Regions from separate parts of the Massilia sp. MP_M2 genome, predicted to be linked through region 3. Evidence: predicted binding sites of a transcription regulator. Region 3 holds the regulator's gene; each other region holds the start of a gene.
What was found. The regulator sigma-54, encoded in region 3, starts transcription at its own class of promoters, with help from an activator protein. The targets are predictions, from matches to a motif close to TGGCANGNAANCTGCTTT.
Positions count from the first base shown of each region.

Region 1: a site for sigma-54 is predicted at 1,580-1,597, ahead of RCH14_RS18610 (PEP-CTERM sorting domain-containing protein). Genes of this name have one in related genera too.
Region 2: a site for sigma-54 is predicted at 1,288-1,305, ahead of pepA (flocculation-associated PEP-CTERM protein PepA). Genes of this name have one in related genera too.

Region 1 covers NZ_JBCHJF010000009.1:187,740-191,016, forward strand. The annotation lists gene RCH14_RS18605 (DUF4214 domain-containing protein) at 1-571, opposite strand, end outside; gene RCH14_RS18610 (PEP-CTERM sorting domain-containing protein) at 849-1,535, opposite strand; gene RCH14_RS18615 (sulfurtransferase) at 1,765-2,649, shown strand; gene RCH14_RS18620 (DUF4214 domain-containing protein) at 2,651-3,241, opposite strand.
Region 2 covers NZ_JBCHJF010000003.1:145,741-149,017, reverse strand. The annotation lists gene RCH14_RS08395 (GNAT family N-acetyltransferase) at 1-362, shown strand, start outside; gene RCH14_RS08390 (methyltransferase domain-containing protein) at 503-1,168, shown strand; gene pepA (flocculation-associated PEP-CTERM protein PepA) at 1,352-2,179, shown strand; gene RCH14_RS08380 (ThiF family adenylyltransferase) at 2,307-3,185, opposite strand; gene RCH14_RS08375 (GNAT family N-acetyltransferase) at 3,264-3,277, opposite strand, start outside.
Region 3 covers NZ_JBCHJF010000005.1:87,145-90,421, forward strand. The annotation lists gene lptB (LPS export ABC transporter ATP-binding protein) at 1-618, shown strand, start outside; gene RCH14_RS12915 (RNA polymerase factor sigma-54) at 633-2,120, shown strand; gene hpf (ribosome hibernation-promoting factor, HPF/YfiA family) at 2,195-2,551, shown strand; gene RCH14_RS12925 (enoyl-CoA hydratase/isomerase family protein) at 2,651-3,277, shown strand, end outside.

The sequences.
Region 1 (3,277 bases), on a different contig from region 3:
CGCTGGCAATTGCCTGGACCACCGACGGGTTCTTGGTGGCGGTATCAGCGAACGAGACGGCGGCAGCGACCAGTGCATTCAGGTCGGCAGCGCTGCTGTCAGCCGTGACGGCGCGCACCAGCACGCGCGCTGCTTCGATTGATGCGTAGCCGCTGTAGCCGCTGCCACCGGCTTCGATTGCTGCAGTAAAGGCATCGGTCGCCTGCAGGCGCAGCGTCGACAGGCTTTTGTCGGTGCCTTGGGCGCCTCCGAGGATGGCAATGGACACGTCGGCGAGGGTCGCGTTGCCGCTGGTGATGGCATTGGCCCAGTACGCCAGGCCCGTCGCATCCGGGGCACGGTTGAACAATTGCTGGTATATCTCGGTGATGCGCTCGTTCAGGGTGTCGCTGCCAAAACGGGTCTGCGCTTCTTCGGATGAGGAAAATGCCTTGGTGATAGCGCTCAGTTCGCCGTTGGCGCTGGCAAGCTGCTTTGACCAGAACGCCAATCCTGCCGGATCAGCAGGACGGCCATAGAAGGCGAGATAGAAGGAATTTACAGTCGAAGCGTAGCCGTTTTGAGTGGTCATGATCTGCCATTGTTATTCACCCGCGGAAAGAATTTCCACGTGGAATTATTATGCAGAAAAGCCAACATCAGAAACAGCAACATCAAAAGTTTATCGAAACCCAGTGGGGTTTCCACTACAAAAATTGTCTGGGCGACAAATTTTCAACACTTCTGCATTGCTTTCTTACAACCTTCTTCGCCTGGCCGCTTGAGAGGCTTCAAGAAACCTTCCCGGGCCGCTTCAGTGGCGGGTGGGGAAGCGCAGCTGACATGGTCAGCCGCGCACTACTTGATGATCAGCCGCGCTTGTTGCGACGGGTGAATGCCAGGCCGGCCAGTGCCAGACCCATCAGGGCAACGCTGCCTGGCTCAGGCACTTCGCTCTCGAGTCCGCTGACGCTCAGACCATTCAGGTTCACGGTCAGGCCCTTGTCCAGACCCAGGGTACGAATGCCGATCGTGTTGAACGACGTCAGGTTCGAGTTGCCGGTTGCCATCAGATCAGCGCCGGTCAGCGACGACTTTTCGTTAGCCGTTGCATTGAGCCACATGTCGAAGCGGTTGTAGGTCGTCGAGCCAGCGGCCTTGTACAGGTTCGCGAAGATGTTGTAGGTGGTACCGGCAACCAGGTTGCTGTTGTTCATGAAAGGACCACCCTCGCCGCCCAGGCGTGCGAACAGGTCGTTGGTGCAGCTGCCACCCGTGCCGCAGTTTGCCTTGAAGCCGACGTTCGGACCTTTGTAGGCTTGGGACAGGTTGTTCGAGTTGCCGAACCACAGGGCCAGGAAATCGTTGTTGTCGACCGTGGCACCGGTGTAGGTGAAGCTGAAGTCGATCAGCACGCTGCCGCTCTGGGCTGTCGGCATCACATTGGTGTAGGCCGTGTTGCTGTCCGAATTGAAGGTCAGCGTAGCAGGAATAGTAGCGGCCGAAGCGGCACCAGCGGTCAGCGAAAGGGCCAGCAGAGCGATATTACGGATCATTGTTGTTTCCTAGTAGATCAAAGTTTGAACAGCACCGCCCCCTATAAGCAAACTTGATGCCAGGGCGTTACCTACCATACAAATCAATGACTTATTTGATATTCCTCAATGCCCTGATGCAATCATGTAAATCTATCCGACAAGCATGCGATCGTTCCCTGCTGGTTGGCGCGGCTGACTGACTTATAATATCGGCCTGTCCGTTCACCGCTTGCTCTTCTTTATCGCCATGTCTTCCGCTCAACAGTACGTCAATATCGCCGCCTACAAATTTGTCACGCTCGACGATCTGGAAACCTTGCGCCCGCAGTATCAGGCGCGGTGCAACGAGCTGGCCCTGAAGGGCACGGTGCTGCTCACGCCGGAAGGCATCAATATGTTCTTGTCGGGTACGCGCGAGCACATCGACACGTACCTGGACTGGGTACGCAGCGACGCCCGCCTGGCCGACCTGACGTGGAAAGAAAGCCTGTCGACCGAACAGTCGCACAAGCGCATGCTGGTCAAGATCAAGAAAGAGATCATCACGATGCGCATGCCGCTGATCAAGCCGGAACTCGGGCGCGCGCCGGCAGTTGATCCTGTCACATTGAAACGCTGGCTCGACCAGGGTCATGACGACGACGGCGTCGAGGTCGTGATGATGGAAACGCGCAATGCCTTCGAAGTCGACGTCGGCACGTTCGAGAACACGCTCGACTACCGCATCGACAAATTCACCGAATTTCCTGAAGTGGCGGCGCAGCACAAGGATGAGCTGGCCGGCAAGACAGTCGTGACCTTCTGCACCGGCGGCATCCGCTGCGAAAAAGCGGCGATCCACATGAAGGAAATCGGGTACGAGCGCGTGTACCAGCTGGAGGGCGGCATCCTGAAGTACTTCGAGGACGTCGGCGGCGCGCACTACACGGGCGACTGCTTCGTGTTCGACTACCGCACCGCGCTCAACCCGAAGCTCGAGCCGACCGAAACCGTGCAGTGCTTCGCCTGCCGCGCGGTGGTGACGCCGCGCCAGCAACTCGCGCCGAGCTATGTGTATGGCGTGTCATGCGCGCACTGTATCGGCAGCAGCGACGCCGGCGGCCATGCAGCAGCCGGCGAGGCAGCAGCCTGATTCAAGCCAGCGGCGCCACGCCCACCAGGCCCACATCCTCGATGGCGGTGCCGTCGGCGCCCACGATGCGCGCAATCCATGCATCAACCACGACCGGGTCCGCCGCATCGAGCGCGCTCCTGGCATCGTTGACGGTGGCGAGAAATGCCATCGCCAGCTCGAACGCCGCATCGCGCCCATAGGCGGCCACTTCGTTTGGCGTATCCAGGCGCAGCGTGAAGACCGAGGCGACGGCCACCTTGCCGTCAAAGACGATTGCATCGGCACCGACGGCCGCGTCCGAGATTTCCCGGACCGCGTCGTCGATCGCGATGACACCACGGTCGATCAGGTCAGCCCAATACTTGATCCCCGCGGCCTCGGCTTCACGCCCGAACAGGTGGTCGTAGACTTTGGTGACCACGGTGCGACTGTCCATGTGGCTGTAATTATCGCGGTATTCCTGCGAGTCAGCGAACGAGCGCGAAATGTCGCCCAGTGTCACGACATTGCCGGCCAATGTATCCATCCAGTAATCCAGACCGCCGGGATCAGCCGGGCGGCCAAAGTAGGCGACGTAGAGTTGCTGGACTTCGAGTGCTTTGACGGCCATGGAAGAACTCCTCGATTGGTAATAAATTGATATTAA
Region 2 (3,277 bases), on a different contig from region 3:
TCAAGCTCGCAGTCGACCCGGCAATCAAATCGAAGGCTGTGCTTGCATCACTGTTTCATGTGTCACTGATCTATGCGCGTGATCTGAATGGCTGCAGTGACATTCTCATTGAAGTCAATCCGCGTCATCGCCGTTTCTACGAAGTCATGCTCGGATTCCAGCTGGTTTGCGAATCGCGCGACAATCCACGCGTTCAAGCGCCAGCAGTTCTATTGCGGGTATCAACTGCTTATGGCACCGAGCAGGTCAATAAGCTTGGCGGCATGCAGGACAAGGCCGTAGGCGAACGTTCACTGTTCCCATGGTTCTTTTCGCCGCGCGAGGAAGCCGGCATCGTCAACCGGCTGCGGCAGCTCGGTTAAGGACTCTTCACGCGCCGTCCTGCCGCTTCGGCGGGCCCGCACTGGTCCGCCAATTATTTCTCGATTGCATTTGTGCCTTGCCTGCCTGAGCGGAACATCCTATATTCAGCGCTTCGTGTATTTGAAAATGAGGATGCTCCATGACGACAGGTAAGACCAGGGACGAAATCGCTGAAGCCTATTCCTCTGAGCCGTGGTGGTACGACCTCCGTGGTTTTTTCATCCTGACCTTCGCTTACAACAGCACAATCGGCACCCAGATGCGCTTCTTTGGGCCGAACTTCGGTCCCGACCACCTGGAAGTGGCTTGTGGCACCGGAACCCTGCTCGAAATGGTGCTGAACTGGCGTCGTCGCCGCAAACTGCCGCAAGTCAAGGTGACTGGCATCGACTATGCACCATCGATGCTTGCTGGGGCCAAGCGCCGCTTTGCCAACAATCCGCAAGTCCAGGTCCAGCATGCTGATGCAGCCCAGTTGCCGTTTGCTGACAACCGCTTCGACACAGCCAACATTGCCAACTCGATCCACTGTTTCCCGACAATCGACGGGGCGCTGCGCGACATCCTGCGTGTGCTCAAGCCGGGTGGGACGATGGCCGCAAATGTCCTGCTGTATCCAACAGGATTTGCTCCGCTACGCTGGGCGGCGCAGAAGATTAACGACTGGGGCATCCGTAAAGGCATTCTATACAGCCCGTTCCACGTGGAAGAACTACGCGCCAAGATGTTGGCAGCAGGATATGAGATTCACTCGGAATTTACTTCCGGAAACACATGGAATGTAGTGGTACGCAAACCTCTGTAGGAATACTCTGACAGCATGGGTTTTAGGCGCTAAATATGCTGTCGGTATTTTTTACACTGATATTTGATCTTGATCAATGAGAATAGATAACCATCTGATTTAAAACAAATATCCTGAGCTGGCACGGTGATTGCTTATATAGCCTCGTGAGCAGTACCCCAGACAACCCAGGAGATTTACAAAATGAACGCTTTTAAGAAAACCATCGTCGCAACGTCGATCGCAGCAGCAGCAATGTTCGCTGGCGCAACTGCTCAGGCAGCATCGTTCAACCCATTTACGATCAATCCTGTTGGTTCGGCTGCTAACTTCCAGGCCGACAAGATTACCGGTAACTACACCGAAATCGCTACCTTTAACGAAGATGGCACGTTCAACGTTTCCCTGTACTGGCGCGCTGGCCAGTTCGTCACCGGTGGCGGTAATGTCCCACTGGAAGGTGGCGACACCGGCCTGGGTTTTGATTATGGCATTTACGCTCTGTACAAAGCGTCGGGTACTGTGTCGGTAAACGGCAATATCACCACCTTCAATTTTGCTCCTAGCGCGGCTGGCGACCTGAAGTTCATGCTGGATGCTCCACGTAACAACGTCGGCGCAACCGTCATTGCTCCAACGACTGGTAGCGGTGACTTTATTATCGCTGGCAGCGGTGATGACACCATTCTGGCAACCGGCGAACCGCTGACTGGCTTGGGTACTCTGAATCCAGGCCTGAGCACTTGCGGTAACGGCGGCATCAACTGCGGCAGCTTCGGTTCGAATACCACCTTCAATCTGACCGCTGCTGGCGCTGGTTTCTTCATCGCGCCGAACCCGTTCTACAGCTTGTCGTTCCAGTCGGGTCAGCTGAACAACTTCAACCCAACCGGTACCCAGACCATTAACGGTTCGCTTGACGTCGTGTTCTCTGATGCAGCTGAAGTGCCAGAGCCAGCATCGGTTGGCCTGCTGGGCCTGGGCATGCTGGGTCTGTACGCAGCACGTCGCCGCAACAAGAAAGCTGCCTAAGAATCACGGGCCTGCTGCGCAGGCCCTGTTCTCAAGCAAGAAAAAAACCACTGCCGGTAACGACAGTGGTTTTTTTCGTGCTGCGATCCGTCGGCATGATGCGCCGATAAACCGACGCACCAATCGTTCAGCGGCCGGCAGCTGCCATGCGCGCGAATTGACGCCGGCCAATGGCAATCGCCAGACGCTGGATCGGATGCCGGTTGCCGCCCGGCCGCCATGTGCGCTTGAGCTTGTTGCGGTAGGCGTCGAACTGCATGCCCCAAGGCGCCGCCAGCACGTCGCCGCGCCCCAGCAGGATCTTGAGCGACTCGGTGGCGATGATGCCGGCGCACAGCTGGCAGGCCATGAAGGTCGACGGGCCGCGCCGCTCGGCAAAGTTCACCGACCCCGGCACCATGAGGTAATTGCGGTGCAGACCAGCTGGCGCCAGGCCGACCACGAAACGGATCGCTTTTTCCTGCTCCGGCAAATCGCCCCAGCCAAAATACTCCTCGAACGTCATCTTGCCCGGCATGAAGTTGAGCAGGGCGGCGCCCATGCCCAGCGGCGCGGCAGTGATGGCCGGGATGCCGAGCCGTGCGCAGGCCGCAAACGTCTGCTGGCGCGCATCGAACGCAAAGAAGTCGAGCGCATCGACGTACAGGTCGACGCCGGTCAGGAACGCATCCAGATTGTCGGCATGGACGCCTTCGGGGAAGATCTTGATGTCGATGTCGGGATTGATGTCGCGCGCCATACGCGCCAGCACGTCGGCCTTGGGCTGGCCGACGGTCGACATCATCGCGCCGACCTGGCGATTAAAGTTGGGGATGTCGAATGTGTCGAAGTCGGCAATATGAAAATGCGTGACCCCCAGCCGGGCGAGCGTCAGCAGGTGCACCCCGCCCACGCCGCCGCCGCCCGCAATGGCAATGCGCTTGCCACGCAACTGCTGCTGTTCGGCGGGCGTGACCCAGCCAATATTGCGTGAAAACGCCTGCTCGTACTGGAACGGATTGCTCATCGGGGACATTGCGAAAAAGTAGGGACAAGCTGGTCGGCGCCGCAGGCAAGGCAGGGCGCGTACCGGCGGCGCAGTCGCTTACGCCGGATGTG
Region 3 (3,277 bases):
GGCAAGACCACCTCGTTCTACATGATCGTCGGCCTGGTGCCGTCGGATGCCGGCTCGATCAGCATCAACGGCACCGACATCACCAGCCTGCCGATCCATCGCCGCGCGGTGCTGGGCCTGTCGTACCTGCCGCAAGAAGCCTCGGTGTTTCGCAAGCTGACGGTGGAAGAAAACATCCGCGCCGTGCTCGAACTGCAAAAGGTCAACGGCAAGTCGCTGACCAAAACCGAGATCAACGACCGCCTCGACAGCCTGCTGGCCGACCTGCAGATCGAGAAGCTGCGCGAGAACCCGGCGCTGTCGCTGTCGGGCGGCGAGCGACGCCGCGTGGAGATCGCGCGCGCACTGGCGACCAACCCGCGCTTCGTGCTGCTTGACGAGCCGTTCGCCGGCGTCGACCCGATCGCCGTGATCGAGATCCAGCGCATCGTGCGCTTCCTCAAGGAGCGCAAGATCGGGGTCCTGATCACCGACCACAATGTGCGCGAGACGCTCGGCATCTGCGACCGCGCCTACATCATCAATCAGGGGGCGGTGCTCGCATCCGGCCGTCCCGACGATATCATCGCCGACGAGTCGGTGCGCCGCGTGTACCTTGGTGAACATTTCCGCATGTAAGCCATGGTCAATCAATGAAACAGTCCCTTCAGCTCCGCACCTCGCAGCACCTGGCGCTCACGCCACAGCTGCAGCAATCGATCCGCTTGCTGCAGCTGTCGACGCTCGAACTGCATCAGGAGATCGAGCAGATACTGGGCGATAACCCGCTGCTCGAACGGCTCGACGATCCGCTCGATCATTCGGTGCGCTTGCTGGGCGATGGCGCCATCAACAATGCGCCGGCGCCGGGCGAGGCGCCGCCGGCGCCGGGCCAGCAGGCCGAAGGCGAGGGCAGCGCACCGGCCGAGGGCGAGGGCGCCGAAGGCGGCGCGGTCGATGGCGACCGGCCCGACACCGACTGGAACGAAGGCAGCGGCGCGTCGTCCGGCAGTAGTAGCAGCAGCGACGACGAAGACGGCCGCCCGCAGCTGGAGGCATGCGCGATCACGCTACGCGAACACCTGATGGAACAGGTGCGCGAAACGCTGCTCTCAACCCGCGACCGCGCGCTGGCCGAACTGGTGATCGACGCGCTGGACGACAACGGCTATCTGGACGAGCCGCTCGACGAGATCCACGCACGCCTGCCGGAAGAACTCGAGGTCGACCTGGACGAACTGCGCTGCGCGCTGGCGATGGTGCAGAGCATGGACCCGGTGGGCGTGGGCGCGCGCAGCGCATCCGAATGCCTGGCGCTGCAGATCCGGCGCATGCCGGGCGTGCCGATGGTCACGCGCCGCATGGCCCTGAAGATCGTCGAAGGGTACCTGACCTGGTTCGCGCAGCGCGAATACAGCAAGCTGAAAAAAGCACTCGATTGCGATGATGAAGATCTGCGCGAAGTGCAGGCCGTGGTCCGCCAGTGCAACCCGCACCCGGGCGCCGCGTTCGCGTCGAACGTGTCAGATTACGTGGTGCCGGACGTGATGGTGCGGCGCGCCAAGAATGGCTGGGCGGTCACGCTGAACCCGGACGTGATGCCGCGCCTGCGCGTCAACAGCCTGTACGCCACGATGCTCAAGCAGGGCCGCAGCGAGAGCCAGATGGGCGCGCAGATGCAAGAGGCGAAGTGGCTCATCAAGAATATGCGCCAGCGTTTTGACACGATCCTGCGTGTGGCCGAGGCCATTGTCGAGCGCCAGCGCAACTTTTTCAGCCACGGCGCGGTTGCCATGCGGCCCCTTGTTTTGCGCGAGATAGCTGATACACTAGGTCTGCACGAGAGCACGATTTCTCGTGTCACAACGCAGAAATACATGCTGACCCCGCACGGCATGTTCGAGTTGAAGTATTTCTTCGGTAGCCACGTTGCCACCGAGGCGGGAGGCGAAGCATCCTCAACGGCAATCCGTGCGCTCATCGCACAATTGACAGGAGCAGAAGACCCTAAGAATCCATTATCCGACAGCAAGATCGCGGAAATGCTCGGGGAACAAGGCATGGTCATTGCGCGCAGGACGGTCGCAAAATACCGTGAAGCGCTCAAGATCCCCCCCGTCAGTCTCCGCAAAGCCTTGTAACAACGCCGCTCATACAGCCTGTGCCTTCAGCTCCTGTATGGTGCAAGCGACGTGACATCTTCAAAGGAGTGTGTATGAACCTCACCATCAGTGGTCACCATCTCGAAGTAACCCCTGCCATCCGTGAATACGTTCAGAATAAGCTGGAACGCATTATTCGCCATTTCGATCAAGTCATAGATACCCACGTCTTCCTGGCCGTCGATAACCTCACCGAAAAAGAAAAAAGGCAAAAAGCTGAAATCAATGTCCAGGTGTCGGGCAAGACCCTGCACGTGGCGAGCGTCGCGCAAGACCTGTATGCCGCGATCGACATGTTGATGGATAAACTGGATCGACAAATCCTGAAGCACAAGCAGATGCTGAAAGACCATAACCGCACAGCGATCAAACGCCTGGACGTCGACGAAGCAGACGTCGCTGCCGCCTGATTCAAGCGCAGGTCACCATCGCCAGGGGCGTCTTTCAGAGACGCCCTTTTTGCATCCCGCTGCCGGTAAAATACGTGTTTCCTCCCGATGGATCACGCCATGTCCGAACACGTCCTGACCCGCATTGCCAACCGCACCGGCATCATCACCCTCGACCGGCCAAAGGCGCTCAATTCGCTGTCGCTGGACATGGTGCGCGCGCTGACCGCGATCCTGCTCGACTGGCAGCTTGACGCCGCCGTCGATGCGGTGGTGATCACCAGCAGCAGCGAAAAAGCACTGTGCGCGGGCGGTGATATCCGCTTCTTCCACGAGGTCGGCAACGCCTCGCCGCAAGATGGCAGCGCACTGCTCGAAGATTTTTTCACCGAAGAATACGCACTGAATCACCTGATCCATTTTTATCCAAAACCGTATATCGCACTGATGGACGGCGTGGTCATGGGCGGCGGCATGGGCATCGCGCAGGGCGGGCCCGATTGCGCCCTGCGCATCGTGACCGAGCGCACGAAGATGGCAATGCCCGAGGTGAATATCGGCCTGTTCCCCGATGTCGGCGGCAGCCATTTTCTGTCGCATGCGCCGGGGCAGTTGGGGATGTTCCTGGGCTTGACCGGCTTGACGATCGGCGCGGCCGATGCGCTGTACGTAGGCCTGGCCGACGTGTTCGTACCTGGCGCTGATTTGGCGGCCTTGCAGGCGCTGATCGAGGCGACGCCGGGCGCG